One region of the Mesorhizobium sp. RIZ17 genome, then DNA from elsewhere that is predicted to be linked to it. Evidence: predicted binding sites of a transcription regulator. Region 1 holds the regulator's gene; each other region holds the start of a gene.

Region 1 (7,352 bases):
GAGCTCGCCCAGCACCTCATGCGCGGTCTTCTGCATGATCTTGGCGCGCGGATCGTAGTTCTTGTAGACGCGATGGCCGAAGCCCATCAGCCGAAACGGGTCGTTCTTGTCCTTGGCGCGAGCGATGAACTCCGGAATGTGATCGACATGGCCGATCTCGCCCAGCATGTTGAGCGCCGCTTCGTTGGCGCCGCCATGCGCCGGGCCCCACAGGCAAGCGATGCCGGCGGCGATGCAGGCGAAGGGATTAGCACCTGACGAGCCGGCAAGACGGACGGTCGAGGTCGAGGCGTTCTGCTCGTGGTCGGCGTGGAGGATGAAGATGCGCTCCATGGCGCGCGCCAGCACCGGATTGATCTTGTATTCCTCGCAAGGCACCGCAAAGCACATGTGCAGGAAGTTGGCGGCGAAGTTCAGCTCGTTCTTCGGATAAATGAAGGGCTGGCCGATATGGTACTTGTAGGCCATCGCCGCGATGGTCGGCATCTTGGCGATCAGGCGCATCGAGGCGACCATGCGCTGGTAGGGATCCGAGATGTCGGTCGAGTCGTGATAGAAGGCCGACAGCGCGCCGACCACGCCGCACATCACAGCCATCGGGTGCGCGTCGCGGCGGAAGCCGGTGAAGAAGCGCGACATCTGCTCATGCACCATGGTGTGGCGCGTCACACGATAGTCGAAGTCTTCCTTCTGCGCCTTGGTCGGGAGTTCACCGTAGAGCAGGAGGTAGCAGACCTCGAGGAAGTCGCCATGTTCGGCAAGCTGGTCGATCGGATAGCCGCGATGCAGCAGGATGCCGGCATCGCCGTCGATGAAGGTGATTGCCGACTCGCAGCTTGCCGTGGAGGTGAAGCCGGGGTCGTAGGTGAAGGCGCCGGTCGTGCTGTAGAGCGCGCCGATATCGATCACGTCAGGCCCGGTCGACCCGCTTCGCACCTTGAATTCATGGGTCTTGCCGGCGAGTTCGAGCCTGGCGGTCGACTCATGCGCCTTGCCGCTCGGTTCCAGTTTTGTCGCAGCTTCGCTCATTCCCAAACTCCTTTATGTTTCCTCATGCCGGCAAGGCAATTCCTGCAAACGACACGTCGAAATCACCGGAATGCGCGAACTTGCCAATCGCATTTTAGGAGGTGCGTGCCAGATTGGGCCAAGGCCTAATGTTGCACTGCGAAACACACCTTTCAATGCCAATCTTCTTAGGCCAGTTCGCTCCTAATCGATTTGATCTCCAATCCTCGCCAGGCTTTCCTGGCGGCCCAGCACGGCAAGCACGTCGAACACGCCGGGCGAGGTGCTGCGGCCAGTAAGCGCGGCGCGGAGCGGCTGTGCCACGGCGCCGAGCTTATGCCCGCCGGCCAGTGCAAAGTCGCGGATCGAAGCCTCGGCCGAGGCAGCGCTCCAGTCGCCTTCGATGGCTGACAATGCGCCATGCGCGCCGCGCAGGATCGCGCGCGCATCCGCGTTGAGCAGGCCCGCCGCCTTCTCGTCGAGCGGCAATGGCCGTTCGGCGAACAGGAACGCCGCGCCGTCGACCAGTTCCACGAGGGTTTTTGCCCGCTCCTTGAGGCCGGGCATGGCGGCAAGCAGTTGCGCCTTGCGCCCGCCGTCGAGCTTGGCCGCGAGCGCCGGCCCGCCTTCGAGATAGGGCAAGGTGGCGACGAAGATGTCGAACAGGGCCTGGTCATCCATCTTGCGCATATGGACGCCGTTCAGCGCCTCGAGCTTGGCGAAGTCGAAGCGTGCCGCGCCCTTGTTGACGTCGCCGATGTCGAACCAGGCGACCATGTCCTTGACTGACATCACCTCGTCGTCGCCATGGCTCCAGCCGAGCCTGGCCAGATAGTTGAGCAAAGCCTCGGGCAGATAGCCCATGGCGCGATAGGCCTCGACGCCGAGGGCGCCGTGCCGCTTCGACAGCTTGGCGCCGTCGGCGCCGTGGATCAGCGGGATGTGCGACATCGACGGCACGTCCCAGCCCATGGCGTTGTAGATCACCGTCTGGCGCGCGGCATTGGTCAGGTGATCGTCGCCGCGGATAATGTGGGTGATGCCCATGTCGTGATCGTCGACGACGACGGCATGCATGTAGGTCGGGACGCCGTCGGAACGCAGGATGATGAAGTCGTCGAGATCCTTGTTCGGGAAGCGCACTTCGCCCTGCACGCGGTCGTTGACGATCGTCACACCTTCGGTCGGCGCCTTGATGCGGATCGCACCCTTGACGCCTGCCGGCGCCTCGGACGGGTCACGGTCGCGCCACTGGCCGTTGTAACGCGGCGGCAGGCCCTTGGCGCGGGCCGCCTCGCGCATTGCCTCGAGCTCGGCCGGCGTCTCATAGGCGTAATAGGCCTTGCCCATGCGCACGAGTTCCTCGGCCACCTCGCGATGACGCGGCGCGCGCTGGAACTGCGAGACGGCGTCGCCGTCCCAGGAGAGGCCAAGCCAGGTCAGCCCGTCGAGAATGGCGGCCGTGGCGGCTTCGGTGGAGCGCTCGCGATCGGTATCCTCGATGCGCAGCAGCATCGTGCCGCCGGTGTGCCTGGCATAGAGCCAGTTGAACAGCGCCGTGCGCGCCCCGCCGATGTGCAGGTAGCCTGTGGGCGAGGGGGCAAAGCGGGTGACGACCTTGTCGGACATGGAACTCTCGAAGAAGCACTGAAAAATGCATGTGTCGCGCAGACTTCCACGCGACCGGCGTTCATGTAGCATAGGCGGTCTGGGGCGCAAGGGGCAGACCCGATGGCTGGACGTGGCCGGGGCGCGAAGGAGAGCGGGGGAACGACAGCTGGCGTCAGCGAACGCCTGATGTTTGCCCATGCCACACCCGAAGAGACAGCGCCGGTTTCGCTTCCGGAGCCGCGCGCACCAGCCGTGTTGCTGCCGCCCGGTGACGGTGCAATACAGCCGGTCCCGCCAACAACAGCCACCATCGGCCGGATCCGCAAACAGCTTGGCCGCGCCTCGCTTCCCGCACTCCACCGAAGCATCGGCACCGCGGCGGCCACCGAGCTCGACCGCGGCATTGGCTTCCTGCTGGTGCCGGTGTTCCTGGCCGCTGGTGTCATCTACTACTTCTCGCTGAACACTGAGCCCGATCTCTACAGGCCGCTCGCGGCGGTGGCCCTGATGGCTGTCTGCGCGGCGGTTTCGCGTTCCCGGCACAGAACACACCTTGTCTTCGTGGCGGCGTTTTTCTGCGCCTTGGGCTTTCTCGCGGCCAAGGTGGAGACCTGGCGGATGGCGACCCCGATGCTGGGTTCCGAAATCCAGACACGGCTGACGGGGCGCCTCGTCACCGCCGAGGCGATGGCCAACGGCCGCATCCGGCTGACAATCGATCTGATTTCCACGGAGCATCCCAAGCTGCGCTATGCGCCGGACCGCGTCAGGCTGTCGGCACGCAGGATCCCGCCAGAGATGATCGCCGGGTCGATGCTGACCGGCTATGCCAAGCTGCTGCCGCCGACAGGCCCGGTTCGGCCGGACAGCTATGACTTTTCCTTCGACAGCTACTTTGCCGGCATCGGCGGCAGCGGCTTTTTCCTGGGCGATCCAAAGCTGATTGCCCCGGCAGAAGCGCCATTCGGAGCGCGCGTCGCATCGGCTGTCGAAAACGCGCGCGAAGGCATTGCCGACCATATCAGGAGCGCCATCGGCGGGTCCGAAGGCGAGATCGCGGCGGCGCTGATCGTCGGCGTGCGCGCCGGCATTCCGGAAGCGATCAACGAGTCGATGCGGCGCACCGGCATCTACCACATCATCTCGATCTCCGGCCTGCACATGGCACTTGTCGCGGGCACGATCATGGTCCTTTTGCGCGGCACCTTCGCGCTGTTTCCGGATTTCTCGTCACGCCGACCGGTGAAGAAATATGCCGCTGCAATCGCGCTGGCCTCGATTGCCGCCTACCTCGTGATCTCCGGCATCGTGGTCGCGGCCGAGCGAAGCTTCATCATGCTGGCCGTGATGCTGGTCGCCGTGCTTTTCGACCGCGCGGCGCTGACCATGCGCAACCTGGCGATCTCTGCCATCGCCGTCATCCTGGTCTCGCCGCACGAAGTGGTCGGCCCGAGCTTCCAGATGTCCTTCGCCGCCACCGCTGCGCTTGTCGGCGCCTATGCCGGCTTTGCCGACTATCGCGCCGGCAAAACGACAGCGCCGCCGGCAAGGCGTTCGTTTCTCGGGTTCGTATCGCAAAAACTGGCGGTTGGCGTGGGCGGCGCCGCCATAACGTCGCTCATCGCAGGCAGCGCGACGTTGCTGTTTGCGATCTGGCATTTTCAGCGCGTGTCGCCGCTCAGCCTGCTGGCCAATCTGGCGGTCATGCCGATCGTTTCGCTGATCGTCATGCCGTTCGCCGTGTTGAGCGCGCTCGCCATGCCCTTCGGCTTCGACGGTCCCTTCCTCTTTGTCATGGGCAAGGGCCTGACGGCGATGATCGCCATTTCGGCGTGGATATCCGAGCGCTCACCGGTCGACGCCGTCGGGCTGATCTCGATCCAGTCGGTGCTGCTGGCGACGGTCGCGCTGGTCATCGCAACGATGGCGACCACGTGGCTCAGGCTTGCCGCGGTGCCCTTCGCGCTCGCGGCGCTGCTGGCCATTCCGCATGTCCGCACGCCGGATGTGCTTGTCTCGGAGGACGCGCGTCTGGTGGCGATGCCGATCGGAGGCGGTGAGCTTGCGATCAACCGCGCGCGCTCCAACGAGTTCACCACCGACAACTGGAAACGAGCGCTGAAAGCCGAGGATATCGTGCCGCCGGAGACCTTCGCCAAGGACGCCCTCGACATCGCCGATCCCGTCGACCTGCCGCCTGGCTCGCCCTTCTACTGCACCGGAGACCTCTGCATCGGCCGGCATCCTTCCGGCGCCATCGTCGCGCTTGCCGAGAACCGCGGCAGCGCCCGACCGGCCTGCGGGTTCGCAGATCTCATCGTCATCAACGATGCAACGGCCTACAACCCATGCCGCGATCCGCGCGTGCTCGTCGTCACCAAGCGGCAGCTGGCTCACGACGGCAGCGCCGCTATCTTCTTCGATCCGCAATCGGCGACCGCCCGGCCAACCGTTCGCTACGCGGTCGACGAGCCATATCGTCCCTGGCACGAGCAGCGGAAATACACACGCGAGGCGAGGGGGCTGCCGCCCTATCAACGACCGGAAAAGCCGGCGGCCGCGCCGCAGCCGACAGAATAGATGTCACGCATTTCCGGCGAAGACCGCCGCGCGGTCCTGCTCAGTAGCGACGGATAAGTCCGACGAGCTTGCCCTGAACCTTGACCCGATCCGGTCCAAAGATCCGGGTCTCATAGGCCGGGTTGGCGGCCTCGAGCGCGATCGAGGCACCCTTGCGGCGAAACCGCTTCAAGGTCGCTTCCTCGTCGTCGACCAGCGCCACCACGATCTCGCCCGGGCTTGCCGTATTGGCGTTGCGGATGATGACGGTGTCGCCGTCGAAGATACCGGCCTCTATCATCGAGTCGCCCTTGACCTCCAGCGCATAGTGCTCGCCGCCCATGATCATGTCCGGCGGCACCGAGATCGAGTGCGTCTGGTGCTGGATGGCGTCGATCGGCACGCCGGCGGCAATGCGGCCCATCACCGGAATGGATACGGCCGAAACAGCGTCGTCGTCATTGCTGGGTGTCGGCGTGCGCGAAGGCGCTGCCGGCTTGACCTGGCGGTTGAGATTGCCTTGGCCGCCCTGGATGACGCTTGGCGAGAACTTCTTCGCGGCATTCAGGCCAGGCGCGATCGAGTCGGGCAGGCGCAAGACTTCGAGGGCGCGCGCCCGGTTCGGCAGCCGGCGAATGAAGCCGCGCTCTTCCAGCGCCGTGATCAACCGGTGGATGCCGGACTTCGAGGCAAGGTCCAGCGCCTCCTTCATCTCGTCGAAGGATGGAGGAATCCCGCTCTCCTTCAGGCGTTCATGGATGAACATCAGGAGTTCATGTTGTTTGCGCGTCAGCATTGGCGGCCCCCACGGGTTCTGAAACCAGAATCGGAAAAACAAACCCAGAACAAACACTATCTGTTCCAGTTGTGTTCCGCAACCGTTTAAAGTTTAATGAATTTCTTAAGGCTGCCGAAACAATGTTGCATTCGAGGACGCCAGCCGCCGCCAGTAGGGCGGTGGCATTGATTCCGTTCGATTTTGCAGCACTGCCTAAGTTGAAACAGCAGGCAGCGCCATCACGAAAGCGCGGGTCGGACCGCGTGGACCACCCTTTGCGCATGCTGCACCGTGAACGAAACGAACCCAAAATGCCAACTTCGGCGATTTGCCGGTTCACTGTTCTCGCGGTCTATGGACCAGCTAACACAGGACGAAAGGTTCTTGCCCCGACGCCGACTGGGGTGAGACAACCGCCGTTGGCCGTCTGGCGATTTGCGAGCGGCGCTGGGTCGAGATGGAGGCGGTAACGCGATGAGGGGAATTCCTGGCCGTGCTGAAGTCGAGGCGATGGATGCCGCGGATCCGCTGCGCGCCCTGCGCGATCGCTTCATCCTGCCGGAAGGGGTGATCTATCTCGACGGCAACTCGCTGGGTGCGGCGTCCTCCGAGGTTTTCGACGAGATCGAGAAAGCGGCAACGCGCGAATGGGCGCATGATCTTATCCGCGCCTGGAATACCGCGGGCTGGTTCCAAATGCCGGTCGAACTGGGCGACCGGCTCGGGCGGCTGATCGGCGCGGCGGCCGGACAGACCGTCGTTTGCGATACGACCTCGATCAACATCTACAAGGTCCTGCATGCGGCGCTGGCGATGCGGCCCGACCGATCCGTGATCGTTGCCGAGGGCGACAGTTTTCCGACCGATCTCTACATGGCGGAGGGCGTGGCCTCCACGCGTCCTGGTACGGTGCTGCGGCTCGAAGGTGTCGACGCCCCGACGATCGAGGAGCTGATCGACAGCCAAGTCGCGGTCATCCTGGTCAACCACGTCAACTACAAGTCCGGCCGGTTGCGCGACATGGCGGCCTTGACGCGCAAGGCCCACGAAGCCGGCGCGCTGATCGTCTGGGACCTCTGCCATACGGCAGGCGCGTTGCCGGTGGATCTTGATGGTTTCAGTGCCGATTTCGCTGTCGGCTGCACTTATAAATACCTCAATGGCGGCCCGGGCGCGCCCGCCTTCATCTACGCCGCGAACCGCCACCACGGTGACATTCGCCAGCCGCTCAGCGGCTGGTGGGGGCACGCCCGGCCTTTCGCGTTCGAGCAGGGCTACGCCATCGGCACGGGCATCCGCCGGTTCCTGTGCGGAACACAGCCGGTGCTGTCGATGCGGGCGCTGAAGGGCGCGCTGGACCTCTGGGACAAGGTCGACATGAATGCCGTGCGCGACA
Region 2 (7,352 bases), 340 kb from region 1:
GAGAGCTGATCGATGGCCAAGCCAACTCTCTACGGCGCCGACTACAGCGTCTATGTGCGCATCGCGCGCATGGCGTTGGAGGAAAAGGGCGTCGGCTACGAGCTCGTCCCGCTCGACATCTTCGCCGCCGAGGGCGTTCCGGCCTGGTATCTGGAGCTGCACCCGTTCGGCCGCATCCCGGCCTTCGAGCATGACGGCTTTCGCCTGTTCGAGACCGGCGCAATCGGGCGCTACGTCGACGAAGCCTTCGATGGTCCGGCCCTGCAGCCGGCCGACGCTCGCGGTCGCGCCAGGATGGGCCAGATCATCGGCATGCTCGACGCCTATGGCTATCGCGCGATGGTCTGGGACGTCGCCGTCGAGCGGCTGGAAAAGACGCAGCCGGACGAGGCGCTGATCGCCAATGGGCTCCGCCAGGCCGAGACGGTGCTCCAGGTACTGACATCGCTTAAGGCCAAGGGGCCATGGCTGCTCGGCGGCCAGCTGACGCTGGCCGACCTGCACGCCGCGCCCATCATCGCCTATTTTCTCAAGGTCGCCGAGGGACAGAAGCTTTTTACCCACTTTCCTGACTTGCAGGGCTGGTGGGGTAGTATCGCCAAGCGGACAAGCTTCTCCAATGGCTGAGCTTTCTCGCCGCGATGCGTTGACCGTAGCCAGGATAGTCCGGGTCAACCACGCAGGCGAGTTTGGAGCGATCCGGATCTATTCGGCGCAAATCCTCGTTGCCGAGCACTTCTGGCCGGATTGCGTTCCATCTCTATCGGAGATGCTGGGACACGAGCGCCAGCATTGCGCCGCCTTCCTTGCCGCCATGCCGGCACGAAATTCGCGTCCATGCCGCGTGATGCAATTCTGGAGCTGGGGTGGCTGGCTGCTGGGCTTTTTTACCGCTTTGCTCGGCCCGCAAGGCATCTGGGCTTGCACCGCCGCCGTCGAAGCGACAGTGCACCGCCATCTTGACGACCAGCTCAATTATCTCGCTGGGCGTGATCGCGAACTCCACGCCGTTATCCTGTCGATCCGCGAGGAAGAGCTGGCTCATCTCCATCACGCCGAGCAGCAGTTGCAAGCACCGGGCTTACTGCTGAAACTCCTGCGCGTGGCGATTGCCATCGCCACGGATTGCCTCATCTGGCTATCCACGTGGGGCGACTCCGTCAGAATGGCGCACGCCCTGAAAGCGGCAAAGCTTTCCTGATTTCCTCAGGGCTACGCCGCTTCCAGCGCCGCCTTTACCGCCGCGATCGCATCATTGGCCTTGGAGGCGTCGGGGCCGCCGGCCTGCGCCATGTCGGGCCGGCCGCCGCCGCCCTGCCCGCCAAGCGCGGCGGACGCGACGCGCACGAGATCGACGGCGCTGAAGCGGCCGGTCAGGTCGTCGGTGACGCCGACGACCACGCTTGCCTTGTTGTCCTCGCCGGCGCCGACGAAGACGACCACACCGGAGCCGAGCGTCTTCTTGCCGGCATCGGCCAGTGGCTTCAGGTCCTTCGGCGCGACACCGCTGACTGCCTTGCCGAGAAAGCCGACGCCGGCGATGGTCTCGTTGGCGGCCGGGGCATCGGCAGCGGCCGAGCCGCCACCCAGCGCCAGCTTCTTGCGCGCTTCGCTCAATTCCTTCTCAAGCTTCTTGCGTTCCTCAAGCAATGTTTCGACGCGAGCCGGCACGTCAGCCGGCGCAATTTTCAGGGTCGCCGCCGCGGCTTTCAGCCGCCTGTCCTGCTCGTCGAGATGCTTGCGCGCCGCCTCGCCGGTCAGCGCCTCGATGCGGCGCACGCCGGCCGCCACCGCGCCGTCCGACAGGATGCGCACCAGGCCGATATCGCCGGTCGACTTCACATGCGTGCCGCCGCAAAGCTCGACGGAATAAGGACGATTGGCCTTGGCGCCGTGCAGGCCGGTGCCCATCGACACGACGCGCACCTCATCGCCGTATTTTTCGCCGAACAGCGCCATGGCGCCCTCGGCGATCGCGTCGTCGACCGACATCAGCCGCGTCGTCACCGGGCTGTTCTGCACGACGATCTCGTTGGCCATGCGCTCGACCTCCTCGAGCTCATCGGCCGAAATCGGCTTGTTGTGCGAGATGTCGAAGCGCAGCCGCTCCGGCGCGACCAGCGAGCCTTTCTGCGCCACATGGGTGCCCAGCACCTCGCGCAGCGCCTCGTGGATGAGATGCGTCGCGGAATGGTTGGCGCGCAGCCTCGAGCGGCGGGCATGATCGACCTTGAGCTCGACGGCAGCACCCGTCTTGACCGTGCCTTTAGCCACCTTGCCGAGATGCACGAACAGACCGTCGGCCTTCTTCTGCGTATCCGAGACCTCAATCGAAAAACCCTCGCCGGAGATCACCCCGGTGTCGCCCATCTGGCCGCCGGATTCGCCATAGAACGGCGTCTGGTTGACGACCACGGCGACCGCATCGCCCTGGGTGGCGCTGTCGATGGTCTTGCCGTCCTTGACCAGGGCCTGGACGATGCCTTCCGCCTCCTCCGTCTCATAGCCGAGGAATTCGGTGGCACCGGTCTTCTCGCGCACCGAGAACCACACCGTCTCGGTCGCGGCCTCGCCCGAGCCCGCCCAATGCGCGCGCGCCTCGGCCTTCTGCCGCTCCATCGCGTCGGTGAAGCCGGCGAGATCGACCGAGATGCTACGCTGGCGCAGCGCATCCTGCGTCAGGTCGAGCGGGAAGCCATAGGTGTCGTAGAGCTTGAAGGCCGTCTCGCCATCGAGCATGTCGCCGGCATGCAGCGTTTCCGTCGCGTCCGAAAGCAAGCCGAGGCCACGCACCAGCGTCTTGCGGAAGCGCGTTTCCTCGAGCTTCAGCGTCTCGGTGATCAGCGCCTCGCCGCGCACCAGCTCGGGATAGGCCTGGCCCATCTCGCGCACCAGCGCCGGCACCAGCTGCCACATCAGCGGCTCCTTCGCGCCAAGCAGCTGCGCATGGCGCATGGCGCGGCGCATGATGCGGCGCAGCACATAGCCGCGGCCTTCGTTGGACGGCAGCACGCCGTCGGCCACCAGGAAGGAGGACGAGCGCAGGTGATCCGCCATGACGCGATAAGACGCGACGTTCTCCTGGTTCGGACCCTGGCCGAGCGCCGAGGACGCCGCGTCGATCAGATGCCTGAACAGGTCGGTCTCGAAGACGCTTTCGACGCCCTGCAGGATGGAGGCCATTCGCTCCAGGCCCATGCCGGTGTCGATCGAAGGACGCGGCAGGTCGATGCGTTCTTCCTTGGTAACCTGCTCATACTGCATGAACACCAGGTTCCAGAATTCCAGGAACCGGTCGCCATCTTCTTCCGGGCTGCCGGGCGGTCCGCCCCAGATATGCTCGCCGCGGTCGATGAAGATTTCAGAGCACGGGCCGCATGGGCCGGTGTCGCCCATCGCCCAGAAATTGTCCGAGGTCGGGATCCGGATGATGCGGTCGTCGGAAAAGCCGGCGATCTTCTTCCAAAAGCCCGCCGCTTCGTCGTCGGTGTGATAGACAGTGACGAGCAGCTTGTCCTTCTTGAGGCCGAAACCCTTGGTGATCAGGTTCCAGGCAAGCTCAATCGCGCGCTCCTTGAAATAGTCGCCGAACGAGAAATTGCCGAGCATCTCGAAGAAGGTGAGATGGCGCGCGGTATAGCCGACATTGTCGAGGTCGTTGTGCTTGCCGCCGGCGCGCACGCTCTTTTGGGCGGTGGACGCCCGCGAATAGGGACGCTTCTCCAGGCCGGTGAAGACGTTCTTGAACTGCACCATGCCGGCGTTGGTGAACATCAACGTCGGATCGTTGCGCGGCACCAGCGGGCTGGAGGCGACGATCTCATGGCCCTCCTTGCGGAAGTAGTCGAGGAATGTCGACCGGATGTCGTTCACGCCACTCATTGCATACTGCCTTTTTCGCAAGAACCGCCGGCGCTGCCGGCGGCTGATGGGCTTTCATGTTTCAGAAGATAGATTGGCCTTTTAGCGATAGCTCCGCACCCTGTCCAGAAACACGGACACAGGCACGTCGCCCAAAAGTGCGCAGCAGCTTTGGGAAAACGACATGCATAAACAAAGACCAAAGCGCATCGCCTGAATTCATTGCAGCGCGAGGCGCTTTGGGCCAATAAACCGGCGAGCGGCAGCACCGCCCGCAAACGCAAACCGCCGGCGCGAGGGCCGGCGGTTCGGGACGCAATACCAGAACTCAATTACATAAGCATATACGAATATAACAGGATTATGGCCAAACTCCGACCGTCGCGTTACATGGCGCCGGCTTCGTCCTCGAAACCGTCGTCCCCGCCTTCGGAGCCACCATTTTCGAGGAATTTCTCAGCGATCAGCCCGGCATTCTGCCTGAGCGCCATCTCGATCTCGCGCGCCGTGTCGGGATTGTCGCGCAGGAACAGCTTGGCGTTCTCGCGCCCCTGGCCGAGACGCTGCGAATTGTAGGAGAACCAGGCGCCCGACTTCTCGACCACGCCGGCCTTGACGCCGAGATCGACGAGCTCGCCGGTCTTGGACACGCCCTCGCCATACATGATGTCGAACTCGACCACCTTGAAGGGCGGGGCCAGCTTATTCTTGACCACCTTGACGCGGGTCTGGTTGCCGACGACCTCGTCGCGGTCCTTGACCGAGCCGATGCGGCGGATGTCGAGGCGCACCGAAGCGTAGAATTTCAGCGCGTTGCCGCCCGTGGTCGTCTCGGGCGAGCCGAACATGACGCCGATCTTCATGCGGATCTGGTTGATGAAGATGACCATGGTGTTGGAGCGCGAGATCGAGGCGGTCAGCTTGCGCAGCGCCTGGCTCATCAGGCGGGCCTGCAGGCCAGGTAGCGCATCGCCCATCTCGCCTTCGATTTCGGCGCGCGGCGTCAGTGCCGCGACCGAGTCGATGACCAGAACGTCGATGGCGCCCGAACGCACCAGCGTGTCGCAGATCTCCAGCGCCTGTTCGCCGGTATCGGGCTGCGAGATCAGGAGGTTCTCCAGGTCAACGCCGAGCTTGCGGGCATAGACCGGATCGAGCGCATGCTCGGCATCGACGAAGGCGCAGATGCCGCCCTTCTTCTGCGCTTCGGCGACCGTGTGCAGCGCCAGCGTGGTCTTGCCCGAGCTTTCCGGCCCGTAGATTTCGACGATGCGGCCGCGCGGCAGGCCGCCGACGCCGAGCGCGATATCGAGGCCGAGCGAGCCGGTCGGCACGGTTTCGATCTCGACCGCCTGCTCGTTGGCGCCGAGCCGCATGATCGAGCCCTTGCCGAAGGCGCGCTCGATCTGCGACAGCGCCGCGTCCAGAGCTTTTGATTTGTCCACTGCCTTATCCTCTACAAGCCGCAAAGTATTCTGAGCCATGATACATCACCCCTTGGTCGTCAATGAAGGCCGGACAATCCGTGATCCTTGTCGGTTTGTACCTTTTTTGTTCTCATTTGGCAAGGGGATACAACCAACTGAAAAACAATCAATATCTGGATTTGTTCTATTTTTGTCTCACCAGGGCTGGTACAAACCGGAACCGCTGGTCCAGAAGAGATCTCGTATCCGGCCGTCCGAATCGCGAACGATTGCAGGGCGATCCAGGGAAACTTAGAGCAATTCCAGGAAAAGTGCGTAGCGGTTTCTGTCCGGAATTGCGCAAAAACAAGATCTAGAGCGGTTCGGCGATTCCGTGAAACGCTGAACCGCTCTAGTGTGCGCAGCCGCACGATCAACGGAAGTCACCGATCCAATATGCCGACATCCCCAAATATCCTGGCGCTGGGCGGCGCCCATATCGACCGGCGCGGCCAGGTCTCGGGCACTTATGTGCCGGCCGCCTCCAACCCCGGCATGATGCGCGAGGACGTCGGCGGCGTGGTTTTCAACGCGTTGCGCAGCGTGGTGAAGCGCGGCGTGTCGGCCTCGCTGATTTCGGTGCGCGGCGGCGACGCGGCGGCGGACACAGTCGCCTCGGCGATCGACAACGCCGGAATAACGGACCTCTCGGTGGTGTTCCTCGACCGCACGACGCCGAGCTACACGGCGCTGATCGACCCCGAGGGCGAATTGATCGTCGGGCTGGCCGACATGGCGCTCTACGACCTCGCCTTCCCCAAGCAGATAAGGCGCTCCAAGGTCCGCGAGGCGATCGCCGCGGCAGACGCCATCCTGTGCGACGCCAACCTGCCGACGGCCGCTCTCGAACGCCTGATGGCACTGGCCGACGGCCGGCCGGTCTTCGCCATCGCCGTCTCGCCGGCCAAGGTCGTGCGCCTGACGCCGCTGCTCGACCAGCTGTCGCTGCTTTTCATGAACAGCCGAGAAGCCGCCGCGCTTGTCGATGCCGAGCCATCCGGCGAACTCCTTGTCCGCCGGCTCAGGCAGGCCGGGCTGAACGCCGGCGTTGTGACCTCCGGCAGCGCTCCGGTGCTGGGCTTCGACGACAGCGGCATCTTTGAGATCGATCCGCCCGCGCCACGCAAGGTTGCCGACGTGACCGGCGCCGGCGATGCCCTGACCGGCGCGACGGTCGCCGCCCTGTTGCGCGGCCTGCCGCTGCGCGCGGCACTGCGTGAAGGCCTTGCGGCGGCGATGCTGGCCATCGAGAGCCCTCAGGCCGTGCCGTCCTTCACGAACGCCAACTTCGGCCAAGCGCTTGCCCTTGTGCCGGAGGCGCGGGAGGTGGCATAGGGCCACCAGACATCCACTTCCTCCTGACCGGAGACAGCCGTGACGCCCGAAACCGCCCGCCCCTTCGTCGACATCCACCCGCCCGTGGCCGAGGCGCTTGCCGCCGGCCGGCCCGTGGTGGCGCTGGAAAGCACCATCATCACCCACGGCATGCCCTACCCCGATAATGGTGCGATGGCAGCCAGGGTCGAGCAGATCATCATCGACGGCGGCGCGGTGCCGGCGACGATCGCCGTGGTCGATGGCCGCATCAAGATCGGCCTGTCCGACGGCGAGCGCGAATCGCTCGCCATGACCGGCGACGCCATGAAGCTGTCGCGCGCCGATATCGGCTTCGCCGTCGCTCAAAAGCGCACCGGCGGCACCACGGTTGCCGCCACCATGATCGCCGCGCACATGGCTGGCATAAAAGTCTTCGCCACCGGCGGTATCGGCGGCGTCCACAAGGGCGCGGAAAAAAGCTTCGACATCTCGGCCGATCTCGACGAGCTGGCGCGCACGCCGGTCATCGTCGTCTCGGCCGGCGCCAAGGCGATCCTCGACATCGAAAAGACGCTGGAAGTGATGGAGACGCGCGGCGTGCCGGTGATCGGCCATGGCTGCGAGACCATGCCCGCCTTCTGGTCGCGCCAGTCGCCCTTCCGCGCGCCGCTGACGCTCAATGCGCCTGAGGACATCGCGCATTTCTAC
Region 3 (7,352 bases), 1.1 Mb from region 1:
CAGGCGCATGTGCTTCGGATCTGCGTGCTGCCGACCTTTGCCGCGCGCTGGCTGTTTCCGCGGATGTCTTCCTTCCAGCGCCAGTATCCGGACATCGAGATGCGAGTGTCGACTTCCTATGCCACGCATGAATTCTCGACTTCGGAATACGATCTCGAGATCCGCTATGGCGATGGCAATTTCCCCGGCCTCACCGCCGAACTCCTGTTCAGGGAGGATTTGACGCCGGTGTGCAGCCGCAAATTGTTTCACGACGTGCTGGGCGACAAACCGCTGTCGAAGGTGACGCCGGAGGATCTGCGCTATTTCACGCTGCTTCACTCCGACACGTGCACGCAGAACTGGCAGTCTTGGCTGGGCTTTGCCGGCGCGAGCTTCGTGCTCGGCGAAACCAGGAGCGTCTATTTCGATTCCTGCATGATGTCCTACGAGGCGGCCAATGCGGGCATGGGCTTTGCCGTCGCGAACCGTGCCTACATGGCAAGCGACATCCGTGCCGAACGGCTGGTGGCGCCCTTCGCCGTCCACCACCCCAACACGGCCGGCTGGTATTTCGTCAGCCCCATCAAGGCGCTCGGCGCCCGCAAGGTGGAGCTGTTCAAGCAGTGGATCATGGCCGAGGCGGCGCTGACGCAGCGCCAGTTGGACCTGGAGATCGCCAACGTCCCGGTGCGGCGCTCGGCCATGGCGTGAGGGGTTACTCCTCCATCAACGCTGAACCGACGGACACCCACCGCAGCGGGCTTTGCAGAATCTCAGGATTTTCCGGTGATTTTCCGCAGTTGCGTAGCCGGCTAGCGCGATCGCACCATGACGCAAGGGCGAGACTCAGCTATCTTCTATTGTGCGGCGGGCCTGACTTTCCCGCTTGGCCGGCGCTATCGAGCTTCCTCCCAAGCAGCGCCGGCCTTCTTCGTTCAGCCGACGACAATCCACCAGACCTGTAACGTCGCTATTGCTGTGGCGGCGTGCCCGGCTGGTCGCCGCCGGAGGTCGATTTCGGCACCGGATTCTTATCGACCTGCGGGTTCTGATCGGCGGGCGCCTTGGTGGGCGGTACGCTGTTGTCGCAGGCAGAGACCGCGAGCCCTGCCGCAAGAGTCAGCAGCGCAGGAAGTTTCATCATAACGACCTCCTCTCGTTCGCTCCTTGATCTCAAGATCTCAAAGGCAACGAAGCGGCTACAGTTTGGTTGCGTGGGGTGGGGAACCAACCGGCGTGAGTTCGGTTGAACCCACCGAACCGTACGAGGAGACGATCATGATACGCCTGCTGCTTACAGGTCTGTTCGCCTACACCGCCTATCGTGTCGCCGTGAGGATTATCGACGAGGTGCCCGGCGATGTGGCGCCGCTGGACATGCCGGGCGACGAGAGACGCAATTTGCGGCGCCAGTCGGCGGCGATGGGAGTGGAGCCGAGGCGGTAGTTTTAGCCGTGGGGAGGTCAACTATCTCGCCGGCTTTCACCGATCACGAGCACCAGGGCAAGATCAGCTGTATTGCGAACAAAGCGGAAACGATGCTTGATGGGCGATGAACATCGCCGCTCGTGATTCGTCCTTTGAAACGCCCGCCTATCTTGCCCGGCTGAACGACGAGCAGCGGCTGGCGGTGGTGCATGGCGACGGCAAGGTGACCACGCCGCTGCTGGTGATCGCCGGCGCAGGCTCCGGCAAGACCAACACGCTGGCGCATCGCGTCGCCCATCTCGTCGTCAAGGGCGCCGATCCGCGCCGCATCCTGCTGATGACCTTCTCACGCCGCGCCGCTGCCGAGATGGCCAAGCGCGTCGAGCGCATCGCCGGCGAGGTTCTGGGGCGCGACGCGGCAATCATCGCCGACGCGCTCGCCTGGGCCGGCACGTTCCACGGTATCGGCGCGCGACTCTTACGCGACTATGCAGAGCAGATCGGCCTCGATCCGGCCTTCACCATCCATGACCGCGAGGATTCCGCCGACCTGATAAACCTTGCCCGGCACGAGCTGGGCTTTTCCAAGACCGAAAGCCGCTTTCCCACGAAAGGCACATGCCTGCAGATCTATTCGCGGGCAGTGAATGCGCAGGCGCCGCTCGGCGAAGTGCTGGGCGCAGCCTTCCCATGGTGCGCGGCATGGGCGGACCAGCTGAAGGAGCTGTTCGCAGCCTATGTCGAGGCCAAGCAGGCGCAGAACGTGCTCGATTACGACGACCTCCTGCTCTACTGGGCGCAGATGGCGTCGGAACCGGAGATCGCCTCCCACCTCGGCAGCCGTTTCGACCACGTGCTGGTCGACGAATACCAGGACACCAACCGGCTGCAGGCCTCGATCCTTTTGGCGCTGAAGCCCGACGGCGTCGGCTTGACCGTCGTGGGCGACGACGCGCAGTCGATCTATTCCTTCCGCGCGGCGGAAGTGCGCAACATCCTCGATTTCCCGAAGCAGTTCGCGCAGGGCGCGGAGATCGTCATGCTGGAGCGCAATTACCGCTCGACCGAGACGATCCTGGCCGCCGCCAACAAGGTCATCGGCGAGGCCAGCGAGCGCTTCACCAAGAACCTGTGGACCGAGCGCCGGTCATCACACAAGCCGCAGCTCGTGAGTGTGCGCGACGAGGCCGAGCAGGCCAACTATGTCTGCCAGGCAATCCTGGCTGAGCGCGAGGCCGGCACGGCGCTGAAGGCGCAGGCGGTGCTGTTCCGCACCTCAAGCCACAGCGGACCGCTGGAGGTCGAGCTGACGCGCCGCAACATCCCCTTCGTCAAGTTCGGCGGCTTGAAATTCCTCGACGCCGCGCATGTGAAGGACATGCTGGCGATGCTGCGCTTCGCCGAGAACCCGCGCGACCGCGTCGCCGGTTTTCGCGTCCTGCAGCTCATGCCGGGGATCGGCCCATCCGCCGCCTCGCAGATCGTGGACGCGATGGCGACGTCGCTGGACGAGACGCTGGGCCTTGCTCGCTTCCGCCCGCCGCAACGCACCGCGGAAGCCTGGCCGGTGTTCCTCGACATCTATAGCGGGCTGCGCGCCGGCGCCAAATGGCCGGCCGACCTCGAGCGGATCAGGCTCTGGTACGAGCCGCATATGGAACGCATCCATGAGGACGCGATCACGCGCCGCGCCGACCTCATACAGCTCGAACAGATCGCGTCGACCTATCCGTCGCGCGAGCGCTTCCTGACCGAGCTGACGCTCGATCCGCCCGACGCCACCAGCGATCAGGCCGGCCCGCCGCATCGCGACGAGGATTACCTCATCCTGTCGACCATCCATTCGGCCAAGGGCCAGGAGTGGAAGAACGTCTTCGTGCTCAACACCGTCGACGGTTGCATCCCGGCCGATCTCGGCGTCGGCACCAAGGAGGATATCGAGGAGGAGCGACGCCTGCTCTACGTGGCGATGACCAGGGCCAAGGACAGCCTGCATCTCGTCGTGCCGCAGCGTTTTTATCCGCACAACCAGCCGGCGCGCGGCGACCGCCATGTCTATGCCTCGCGCACCCGCTTCATCCCGGCCTCGATGCTTTCGGCCTTCGAGCAGTCGTCCTGGGCGAGCGCCGCGCTCAAGGACGACCCGCGCCAGAAGCCGGGCGTCAAGGTCGATCTCGGCGCCCGCATGCGCGGGATGTGGAAATAGCCGCCTGCCCGGCGGATCAAGTCCAATACGGAAAAATCGGCACGCGCGGAACCTGTCGCCGCAAGCCGCGTTGTGGGGCGTCCCTCCCCTAGACCGGAGGCGGCAGCTCCGCCGCTTCCACTGCCAATAGACGAGGTCCGAATGCACGACAGGACGTTCTTCACACCGGTCGCGCTGAGCGTCGGCGCCGGCCACAAGCGCATGATCGCCTCGCTGTTCGACATGCATGACTTCCTGATCGAGTTTCCGCCGTCGCGCCGCCGCCTCAGCTACGGCGCCGCGGTGAAGGCCTGCGAGGCCGCGCGCAATGGGGAAATCTCGGCCGAGGCCGCGCGCGATGCGCTGATCACCTTCGCGGTGACGGCCGGCGTGCTTTGGCCCTCGGAGCTGCCGGTCGTCTCGGTCAAGCCGGTGGCGCGCGGATATGGCGGCTTCGCCGCCTGAATTTTACGGCAAAGGACGACCCTCCCGGAAAGGCCCGCCCTGGCGGGCTTTTCCGGGCCGTCAGTCCGGCTTGGCGGCGGCGGGCGCGGCCTCGACGATCGGCGCGGCCGGTTCGGCCGTGGCGACGAAGGGATAGACGAGCTGCTGGTGGTAGAGTTGCGGCACCGGCTCGTCGACACCGTATTTTTCCGGCATTCGTTGCGGCATGAACAAGGTGCCCCCGATCAGGTCGAGAACGGGCAACTGTCCGGCGAAATTCTTGTCATGGGCCTGGCGTTCGTTGGCATGGTGCCAGTGATGGAACTGCGGTGAGGCAATCAGCCATTTCAGCGGCCCGAACTTGATGCGTGTGTTGGAATGGATGAACACCGACTGCCAGTGATAGATCAGCACGTAGATGAGAACCGCTTCGCCGGAAAAACCCAGCGTGAACAGCGGCAGGAACGAAGCCGACTTGGTCAGTATCTGGTCCACCGGGTGCACGCGGTGCGCGGCCAGCCAGTCCATCTCCTCGATCGAGTGGTGAATGGCGTGAAAGCGCCACAGGAACGGCACCGCATGGAAAGCGCGATGGGCAAGGTAGAAGCCGATATCGGCGATGAGCAGAGCCTCGATCGCCTGCAGCCATAAAGGCTGCGACTGGATGGCGGCGGTGAGCGCTTCGGGAACGAAACGCTCCGCCAGGAGCATCTCCGCGCCGACCACCAGCAACATGCCGAGCTTGATGACGATGCCGTTGAAGAGCAGGTAGAAAACGTCGTTCAGCCAATGCCGGCGCGTCGCCGATTGCTCGGCATGCAGCGGCAGGAGCTGCTCGAGCGGGATGAAGATGAGGGCGATGACCAGCACCGCCTTGAAGTCGATAAGATTGAACACGGTCGCTCGCGGATCGGCTGAGGTCAGCCGCCGACACTAGCCGTCAAAGGATGAACGGACCGTTGACGGCAGGCATGCGCGGCGCCGCGACATCCTGTGAAACTTTTCGACCGCTGCGTGAAACACCGCACGGACCGTTCGCGTTCCCCATGTCAGTGCGGACGCGCGGCAAGGAGGCTGGATGTTTCTCGATCGCGAGCGTTTCAAGCCGGCAGCCGAAATGCGGCTCAGCCGGGACAGATCGTCGATCCGCGTGACGATAACCGACCCCAAGGTGTGCGAACTCGGCGAGGCCGTCTATGCCTGGATCACCACAGGGGGCAAGCCGGTCAGGATCGGCACCTGCGGTGCCTCGGCGGGCAAGCGCCTGCTTTCCTATCCCGGCTATATCAACCGTAGCCTGGCCGGTCGTGGTGGCGCGACGCCCAAATGGGAAGCGCTGAAGTGGCTGAACGTGCTCACCGAACACGGCATGCTGACCGCGGTGGTGCATCGGCCGGAACCGACCCCGACCGCGGCGGGCCTGATCAGGCCCTATCTCGATGTCGAGCGCCAGTTGATCCGCCAGCACAGGCCGCTGCTCAACCGCAGCCACCGTTGACCCTGGCTTCCAAGGCCGCGAGGACGGCTACGGCGAAGTCGCCGAGCCTAAGCGGATCACACCTTTCCTGGAATTGATTAATGCATGTCGCGCAAAAGTGACCTCGGTTTTGCGGCAACGACATGCATCAAAAAAATGACCTAAAGCGCGTCGCCTGAATCCGTTTCAGGGCGACGCGCTTTAGTGGACCGTGCCAGCGGCGTCGCCCGCCGGTCCGCCGCGCGGGCTCTCGAAGCTCACCTGGTCGCGGCCATTCGACTTGGCCCTGTAGAGATGGCGGTCGGCGACCTGGAACATGTCATGGTAGGTGGTCGGGCCGCTGAAGGCGGTGCCGCCGATGCTCACGGAAAGCGGCCAGGGCCGCCCGCCGGGTGCAAACTCGGCCTCGCGGATGCGGCGCCTGATGGATTCGGCGACCAGAAAGGAGCGCGCGGCGTCGGCGCCGGGCAGGAAGACCGCGAATTCCTCGCCGCCGATGCGTCCGACAATGTCGGCGCCGTGCAGTTGCCCCTTGATCGTCGCGGCGATCAACCTGAGCGCCTGGTCGCCGCAATCGTGACCGAGGCGGTCATTGATCGACTTGAAGTGATCGGCATCGACGATCAGCAGCGCGCCGGCATCGGCGACCGTCTGGCCGCGCGCCCGATCGAGATAGGCCTCGACCAGCATCGAGAAGGCGCCGCGGTTGAAGACCGCCGTCAGGCTGTCGGTCGCGGCAATGACGCTGAGTTCCTTCTGCGTGATGGCAAGCTGGCGCATCTTCCACATCAGGAAGAACAGGAAGGAGCCGCCAAGGATGAGCGGCAGGAACAGGTCCGTGAGTTGCGCCCACAGCAGCGCCTGCGGCGACAGCGAGGGGAAATTGAAGGAATCGACGAAGAAGGCGGCGGCGATGAAAAAGGCGGTGCCGGCGGCGGTGACCACCACGACCCTGCCCCAACTTGTCGGGGACAAATCGATGCGCATGCCGTTGCTCCCGTTACGTCGGGCCATCATGCCGCGAGGAAGGCAAACGAACTGCTAATACACGCGCCGCCCTGCGAACTTGGTTAATTCTCAGCCAGCGGCGCTAGAGCACTTCACCGTTTCACGGAAACGGCGAACCGCTCTATCTCCTTGTTTTAACGCAATTCCGGACGGAAGCGACGGCGAAGTCGCCGAGCCTAGCCGCTCACACTTTTCCTGGAATTGCTCTAGGCCGGGCGGCCACGCCGATCGGGCAACGCCGCCAACGCAAAACCAGAAAGCCCACCACGGATGTGGCGGGCTTTCCGACTGGCCGGAGGTTCTCGTCAGCGTGTCGTCAGCCGCGACCGGCGACACGGTAGGAGAGTGCCGTAGAGCCTCACGGCCTTGTTGGACACTCCCGGCTGAGCCGTTACCTGCGCTGCCTCGCGGCGTCAGGAACGGCATGGCACTCTGACCTGGCGCATGATCCTGCCGAAACCTCGGCTGGGATCATGCATTCAGCGACGCGCGATCATCAGGCAAAGCGCCCTCAGATCGGAGTCGTAAGTCCCTTCGCTGGACAGCACATCGGCACAGCGCTTCTTCATGCGCGTAAGCTGAGCGCTCGACATCTGTGCGATGGCACGTTGTTGACCAATAGTGGCTGGTGTGCCGGAGGTACCCGGAACTCCCGCTATGCCTGGCGTGCCGATACCGACCCCCACACCGGCAGAAGCTCCAAGCGTGCCGATGCCGACATTGGCGCCGTTAGTGCCGATCGACGCGGTGGCTCCGGTGCCACTGGCGCCGCCGAGGGACACGGCCGCGTCCGCTGACTGGCCACTGCCAAGCGAAACGGCGGCGTTG
Region 4 (7,352 bases), 500 kb from region 1:
GGTGACGGCGCTTCTCGCCGGCGGGCATGACGTTGCGCTGCAGGCGCTGTTCCGCAGCGCCGGACTTGCGCCGGCGACGCATGGCATAATCCTGCGCGCGCTGAAAGTATGGCGCGAGGTCGCCAACGGCCGGCGTGTCGCCGGCGTGCAGGAAGTGAGCTGGCTGATGCTGAAGGAACTCGGAGGCCAATCGGCCGAGGGCGATCTTGCCGGGCTGGTTAAGTCGATCCACCTCGACGCCCTGCGGGAAAATGCGCGCGGGCATGCATTGGCCATCGCAGCGGCCTAAAGCGCATGTTCAAGGCTCATCCGAGCTCCTGGGCGAGGCCGATGAGAAGCCCTTCAGGCCCGCGGATGTAGCAGAGCCGATACACGTCCTGATACCGGACCACTTCGCCGACGAGCTCGGCGCCGCGCTTGCGAAGCCTCTCAAGCGTCTCGTCGATATCGTCCACGGCGAACATGACGCGGAGATAGCCCAGGGCGTTCACCGGCGCGTTGCGGTGATCGGCGACGACAGGCGGCTTGATGAAGCGGGACAGCTCGAGCCGGCTGTGACCGTCCGGCGTGCGCATCATCGCAATCTCGACGTGCTGATCGCCGAGGCCGGTGACACGTCCGGCCCATTCTCCCTGGATCATGGCGCGCCCCTCGAACTCGAGGCCGAGCTCGCGAAAGAAATCAATCGTCGCGTCGAGGTCCTCGACGACGATTCCTATGTTGTCCATCCGTTTGAGCGCCATGTGTCACCCTATAAAGTGTCGACCAGTTATCAAGGAACCATTCCGAAACGGTCCGACCTGAAACGCGATACGCCCGAATGGTTCAAGCGCGACCCTTCGCAAAGAAATCCGGGTAATCCTCCATCGCCGCGGCGATGATGCGCAGCGAGGCGGCGATCTGCAGCATGTCGAGCCGGTCGCTGCGCTGGGCGATGCTGGCCGCATATTGCCTCGCCACCGCGACGGTCGCGGTCTGTGGCTCACCCGGCCGCCTGAACAGCAATTCGCGCGCCAGGCCGCGCAGGAAGTTGCCGATGGACTCGACTGTTTCGTGCGGGACGGTGGAGTTCAGTTGCGCGTGGCGCAGCCGCAGCACCTCCAGCCCGACGGTGACGGCGGCGATGCTTCCGCCAAGAATGGGATCGCCCTTGCGGCCGGTCTGCTGCACCTGCGGCATCAACTGGTTGATCCGGTCATAGGCGAGGCTTTCGAAGGCCGAGCGCCGGGGAATGCGCTCATGCAGGCAAAGCCGCGCCAGATCCTCGCGCATCGCCTGCGAGATGCGCTCCACGGTGCCCCAGGGATCGGCGGGCAGCACGACGATGAAGACGCCGATGGCAATCAGGATGCCGACCAGGATCGAGGCCGAGCCGGCGAAGAACGGCCCGGGATCGTAGATCATCTGCTGATGCGGGCTGAGGAAGGCGAGGAAGTTGATGGCGAAAGCGGTGGCGACGCCGACATGGCGGGGATTGGCCATGCCGAGCGCCGCGGGCACCATGATCGGCACGACGAAGAGCGTGAACCAGCCGAAGCCGGGCAGCGCCGGCAGCGCGACCTGGCCGACCAGGAAGGCAAAAGGCAGCGCGATCAGCGTTCCGGTGAAGAAGCCCAAGGCGGATTGCACGGGATCAGGGCGCGCCGCGAACAGGCTGGAGACGACGGCGACGAGGATGACGGTGCCGGCCGCTTCCGACCATTTGGTCGTCAGCCAGAAGATCGCCACGAGCAAGGTCGCGAGCGCCGCGCGCACGGCGTTGCGCCATGCGGCCTGATAGTCGCGGTGGACGACCAGCGCCGGCTGGGCTCGCTCGCTCGACTTCCGCGAGACAGGCGAGCGAAGCGCGTCAAGGCCGCGCATCACCTGCTTCAGCGCCTCGGCGAAATCGCCGGCAATGGTCAGGCGGGTGATGGTGCCGACCTTGTCTTCGCCACTATCGTCGGGGCCGCTATCGTTCGGGCCGGTATCCTTGGGCAGGTCGGGCATCTCCCTGGCCTTGCCCGCGATCGCGTCAAGCCGGGCCACCCAGGGGGCCGTGTCGTCGAGCGCGCCGGGCGTCGCCGCCAGCTCGCCGACGAAGGCTTTCAATTCGCTGCGCATGGGAATGAGCGCCGCGTTCTTCGGCCTGCGGTGGCTGTGCAGCGCGCGCGCCGCCGAAAGCGCCCATAGAAGCTGACCGATCGTGCGCCGCACCGGGTGTGCGCGCGTGGCGAAGCTCGGCGCCTCCAGGCGCGCGTAGGTGCGCATTTCGGCGAGCGTCTGAGCATCGGTGATCAGCTTGCGCTGAAGCGCGGCGAGGCTTGCCGGATCGCCGCCGGAAAAGGCGCCGCCGGCATATTCGGCGAGATCGAGGATGCTGCGCTTCAACCTGGAAATGATGGCGTCGGCCGCGAGCTTCGGCAGGATCAGCCGGCTGGTGACGCCGGCGCAGACGATGCCGAGCACGATTTCCGCGCAGCGCGCGATCGCAAGGTCGACGACGATATGCGGCTGTCCGAGCGCCGGCAGGCTGATGATCATCGCCGTGTAGCCGGCAAGCGCCGCGCCATAGGCCTCCGGGTTGCGCAGCAGCGAGGATACAAGCGTGCAGATGCCGATCCAGAGCGCCAGGATAGTGACCAGCACCCAGGGATTGGCGCCGGACAGGAATGTGATGCCGACCGCGGCCAAGCCGCCGGCCAGAGTGCCGAGCAGCCGGTAGAAGCCCTTTGCCAGCACCATGCCGGCGACTGGTTGCGCGACGATGAACACCGTCATCATCGCCCATTGCGGATGGTCGAGCTTCAGCGCGTAGGCGACAAGCAGCGCGATCAGTCCGGCCGAAACCGTGCGCAGGGCAAAAATCCAGTCCGAACGGGTCGGCTGCGTCAGGCCGCTCAGCGGCGTCTCGACAAGCTCTTTCAACCGCGTCCAGGTCACATCGGTTCTCCGTGCCGGAGACTGTTATGGACCAGCAGGCGATCAGATATCCAGCACGTCCGCCTCGGCGAATTCGGCACGTTCCTGGATGAAGCGGAAGCGCGCCTCGGGCTTGGTGCCCATCAGCGCGTCGACGGCATCCTTGGTGGCCTGCTCGGCGTCGATCACATCGACCCTCAGAAGCGTGCGTTTCCTCGGATCCATCGTGGTCTCCTTGAGCTGCGAGGCCATCATCTCGCCCAGGCCCTTGAAGCGGCCGATCTCGACCTTGCCGCGCCCGGTGAACTCGGTGCGCAGCAATTCGTCCTTGTGCGCGTCGTCGCGGGCGTAGCCGACCTTGCCGCCCTGCCTGATCGAATAGAGCGGCGGCACGGCCATGTAGAGATGGCCGCCGCGGATCAGGTTCGGCATCTCCTGATAGAAGAAGGTGATCAACAGCGAAGCGATGTGCGCGCCGTCGACGTCGGCGTCGGTCATGATGATCACGCGGTCGTAGCGCAGGTCCTCGTCGCGGTATTTCGAGCGCGTGCCGCAACCGAGCGCCTGGATCAGGTCGGAAATCTGCTGGTTGGCGGCGAGCTTGTCGTTGCCGGCGGAGGCGACGTTGAGGATCTTGCCGCGCAGCGGCAGCACCGCCTGGCTGGCGCGGTCGCGCGCCTGCTTGGCCGAGCCGCCGGCCGAGTCACCCTCGACGATGAAGATCTCGGCGCCGGCGGCGGCGTTCTGCGTGCAGTCGGCGAGCTTGCCCGGAAGGCGCAGCTTGCGCACCGCGCTCTTGCGCGAGACTTCCTTTTCCTGGCGGCGGCGCACGCGCTCATCGGCGCGCGCGATGACCCACTCCAGAAGCTTCGAGGCTTCCTGCGGATTGTCGGCCAGCCAGTGGTCGAACGGGTCGCGAAGGGCGTTTTCGACGATGCGCATCGCCTCGATCGTCGCCAGCCTGTCCTTGGTCTGGCCGACGAATTCCGGCTCGCGGATGAACACCGACAGCATGCCGGCGGCCGAGATCATCACGTCGTCGGTGGTGATGATCGAGGCGCGCTTGTTGCCGATCAGGTCGGCATAAGCGCGCAGCCCGCGCGTCAGTACATTGCGGAAGCCGGCCTCATGCGTGCCGCCTTCTGGGGTCGGAATGGTGTTGCAATAGGAGTTGAGGAAACCGTCGCCGCCGAACCAGGTCACCGCCCATTCGAGCGAACCGTGGCCGCCCTGCTTGTCGCCTTTGCCGGCGAAGACCTCGCGCGTGACCTGGAATTCGTCGCCGAGCGTCGCCTTGAGATAGTCCTTCAGGCCGCCTGGGAAATGGAACTCGGCCTTGGCCGGCGTCTGGTCCTTGTCCTTGATCAGCGACGGATCGCAGGTCCAGCGGATCTCGACGCCGCCGAACAGATAGGCCTTCGAGCGCGTCATGCGGTAAAGCCGCGCCGGTTCGAAGGCGGCGCCCTTGCCGAAAATCTGCTCGTCGGGATGGAAGCGGGTCCTGGTGCCGCGGCGATTGTGGACCTCGCCGAGATGCTCAAGACCGCTGACCGGGACGCCGCGGGAAAAACGCTGGCGGTAGAGCTGACGACCCCGCGCGACCTCGACCTCGAGGTGGTCGGACAGCGCGTTGACGACCGAAACGCCGACGCCGTGCAAGCCGCCGGAAGTCTCGTAGACCTTGGAGTCGAACTTGCCGCCCGAATGCAGCGTCGTCATGATGACTTCGAGCGCCGGCTTCTTGAATTTCGGATGCGGATCGACCGGGATGCCGCGGCCGTTGTCGGTGACGGTCAGGAAGCCGTCGGCGGAAAGCTCGACGTCGATGAAAGTGGCGTGACCGGCCACCGCCTCGTCCATCGAATTGTCGATGACCTCGGCGAACAGGTGATGCATCGCCTTGTCGTCGGTGCCGCCGATATACATGCCCGGACGGCGGCGTACCGGTTCCAGCCCTTCCAGAACCTCGATGTCGGCGGCGCTGTAGCCCTCGCTGCCATCACGGGCGGCGGTCGAGCGCTTCGCGGCCTGAACCAGCGGATCGGCCGGGCGCGAGGGCGCGCGCACCGGCTGTGCCGGCTTTTCCATCTTGCCGAAGAGGTCGTTGCTGTCGTCCATGCTGGGCCTAGCGTCCGGTAATGCGAATCACGTCTCGATACTGCCACGCTTTTGACGGGCGAACGAGTTCCTGTTCCGTTCAGGGATCAAACTGTCTCTTATTCCAAAACCATTCGATAACCAAGCCGGCCGAAATAGGGCGGTCCGTGAGGCCCGGTGTTCCTTATTCTTTAACATTAATGCCTAGCGTGAGGCCCAACCAACAAAAGACCACGGGCGTCAGGGGTTTCGTTGTGAGGGGCAGGGCCATACCCATGATCGGCATCGCCGCCGTTTTCGGCGCGATCTCGATCTTTGCGGCGGATTTCTGGGTCAAGAGCCAGGCGAAGGCTCAGCCCGAGGTCAAGGTCGTCACGGTCGAAGCCCCGCAGCAACCCAAGGTCGAGTTCAAGACCATCGTGGTGGCTCAAGCGCCGCTGCGCTACGGCATGGAGCTCGGACGGCCGCAGCTCGCCGAGATTCCGTGGCCGCAAGATTCCCTGCCGCAGGGCGCTTTCCCGACCATCGACAAACTGCTTGCGGACGGCAGCCGGGTGGTGCTGTCGCCGATCGAGGTCAACGAACCGGTGCTGCTCGCCAAGCTGTCGGGGCCAAACGGCCGCGCCACCCTTTCCAACATGCTGTCGCCGGGAATGCGGGCCGTCACCATCCGTACCGATGAGATCGCCGGCGTCGGCGGCTTCATCACGCCGGGAGACCGCGTCGACGTCGTGCTGACGCGCGACGCAGGGGATATCCAGGAAGTGTCCAAGAATGCGCAGGGCGCCGCCGGCTCGACCGTTACGTCCGAGATCGTCGTGTCCGACGCCAAGGTGCTTTCGGTCGGACAGGGCGCCGACGAACGCAAGACCGAGCCGCAGGTCGCCAATTCCGTGACCCTCGAGGTGACCAATGAAGGGGCGCAGAAAGTGGCGCTCGCTCGCACCGTCGGCTCCTTGTCGCTGTCCTTGCGTTCCGCGGCCGACGCCAGCGCCAGCAAAGGCGGGCTTACGACCATCTCCTCCTTCGGAGGGTCGGTTGCCGCAAACGCGCAGGCGAGCGCCGCCTCGCTCGTCAACGCGATGACGAAGGATGAGGACAAGCCGAAATTCAAGACGGTGATCGTGACGCGCGGCGACAAGGTCGAGGAATACAAGGTTCCTTCACGGGAACCGCCGCAGGAACTGCAGCAATAGCCGGTGGGGACCGGCGGGGACGGGGCAAGATGTTCGGGTTTGATGCATTTCGGACGACCGGGGGATGGCGTCTTCTCGGCGCGATAGCGCTGGCGGCGGCAATGCTTGGCGTCACCGGGCCGGCAAGGGCGGACAATGAAATCGTCTATGTCTCGGCGAACAAGAACGCCTCGATCAAGGTTGCCAAGGGCAAGCCCAAGACGATCATGACGAGCGCCGCCTTCTACCAGATCGTCATCGGCGATCCTGAGATCGCCAACGTCAATCCGCTGACCGACAAGTCCTTCTACGTGCTCGGCAACAATCTGGGCACCACCGGCATTGCGCTCTTCGACCAGAACAAACAGCTTGTCGGCACCATCGACATCGAGGTGACGCTGGATACCGACCAGCTGGCCAGCACCATCCGCGCCAGCGTGCCCGACGCCAAGATCAAGGTCGGTTCGGCGAACGGCCGCGTCGTGCTGTCGGGCGAGGCCGACGATGCGGTCGCCGCCGACAAGGCCAGCAAGATCGCGTCGCGCTTTTCCGGCAATGAGGAGGTCATCAACTCGGTCAACATCTCGTCCTCGCAGCAGGTGCAGCTCAACGTCCGCTTCGTCGAGATCAACCGTCAGGCCGGCCAGGACCTCGGCGCCAAATACTCCGCCAATTTCGCCTATGGCATCGGCAATCGCAAAGTCGTGCTGAACCCGGACGGGGGGAGCGTGACGGGGGCCGGAACCGGTGAGATCATCGGCAGCCTTTTGTCGAACGGCGTTTCGATCGATATCGCCATCAAGGCGCTGGAGGAACGCGGCCTGGCGCGGCGGCTTGCGGAACCGAACCTGATTGCGCGTTCGGGCCAGACGGCGAGCTTCCTTGCCGGCGGCGAATTCCCGATCCCGGTCTCCGAGGACAATGGCAAGATCAGCGTCACCTACAAGAAGTACGGCGTCGGCCTGGACTTCACGCCGACGGTGCTGAAGGACGGGCTGGTGAGCCTCGACATCGCGCCGGAAGTGTCCTCGATCGACCCGTCCGCTTCCATCCAGGTCAGCAGCGGCATTTCCATTCCGGCCTTCATCGTGCGCCGCGCCAGGACATCGATTGACCTCAAGAACGGCCAGAGCTTCATGATCGCCGGCCTCCTGCAGTCGCAGAACGACATCACGACAT

Evidence for each region. The regulator LexA, encoded in region 1, represses DNA repair genes until DNA is damaged. The targets are predictions, from matches to a motif close to TGTTCNNNNTGTGTTCNG.
Region 2: a site for LexA is predicted at 5,403-5,420, ahead of recA (recombinase RecA). Genes of this name have one in related genera too.
Region 3: a site for LexA is predicted at 1,503-1,520, ahead of WDX12_RS21790 (ATP-dependent helicase). Genes of this name have one in related genera too.
Region 4: a site for LexA is predicted at 5,085-5,102, ahead of parE (DNA topoisomerase IV subunit B). Genes of this name have one in related genera too.

What each region holds. Positions count from the first base shown of each region.
Region 1 covers NZ_CP147861.1:5,621,050-5,628,401, reverse strand. The annotation lists gene gltA (citrate synthase) at 1-1,029, opposite strand, end outside; gene gltX (glutamate--tRNA ligase) at 1,213-2,637, opposite strand; gene WDX12_RS27380 (ComEC/Rec2 family competence protein) at 2,740-5,199, shown strand; gene lexA (transcriptional repressor LexA) at 5,240-5,974, opposite strand; gene kynU (kynureninase) at 6,431-7,352, shown strand, end outside.
Region 2 covers NZ_CP147861.1:5,963,729-5,971,080, forward strand. The annotation lists gene WDX12_RS29065 (glutathione S-transferase family protein) at 13-627, shown strand; gene WDX12_RS29070 (demethoxyubiquinone hydroxylase family protein) at 620-1,201, shown strand; gene alaS (alanine--tRNA ligase) at 1,213-3,882, opposite strand; gene recA (recombinase RecA) at 4,248-5,345, opposite strand; gene WDX12_RS29085 (carbohydrate kinase family protein) at 5,724-6,662, shown strand; gene WDX12_RS29090 (pseudouridine-5'-phosphate glycosidase) at 6,702-7,352, shown strand, end outside.
Region 3 covers NZ_CP147861.1:4,553,046-4,560,397, reverse strand. The annotation lists gene WDX12_RS21805 (LysR substrate-binding domain-containing protein) at 1-693, shown strand, start outside; gene WDX12_RS21800 (hypothetical protein) at 953-1,126, opposite strand; gene WDX12_RS21795 (hypothetical protein) at 1,261-1,428, shown strand; gene WDX12_RS21790 (ATP-dependent helicase) at 1,535-3,616, shown strand; gene WDX12_RS21785 (DUF982 domain-containing protein) at 3,758-4,060, shown strand; gene WDX12_RS21780 (sterol desaturase family protein) at 4,121-4,936, opposite strand; gene WDX12_RS21775 (hypothetical protein) at 5,118-5,537, shown strand; gene WDX12_RS21770 (GGDEF domain-containing protein) at 5,718-6,503, opposite strand; gene WDX12_RS21765 (hypothetical protein) at 7,004-7,352, opposite strand, start outside.
Region 4 covers NZ_CP147861.1:6,116,366-6,123,717, reverse strand. The annotation lists gene WDX12_RS29815 (DUF2336 domain-containing protein) at 1-289, shown strand, start outside; gene WDX12_RS29810 (VOC family protein) at 306-743, opposite strand; gene WDX12_RS29805 (FUSC family protein) at 826-2,922, opposite strand; gene parE (DNA topoisomerase IV subunit B) at 2,965-5,019, opposite strand; gene cpaB (Flp pilus assembly protein CpaB) at 5,274-6,194, shown strand; gene WDX12_RS29790 (type II and III secretion system protein family protein) at 6,224-7,352, shown strand, end outside.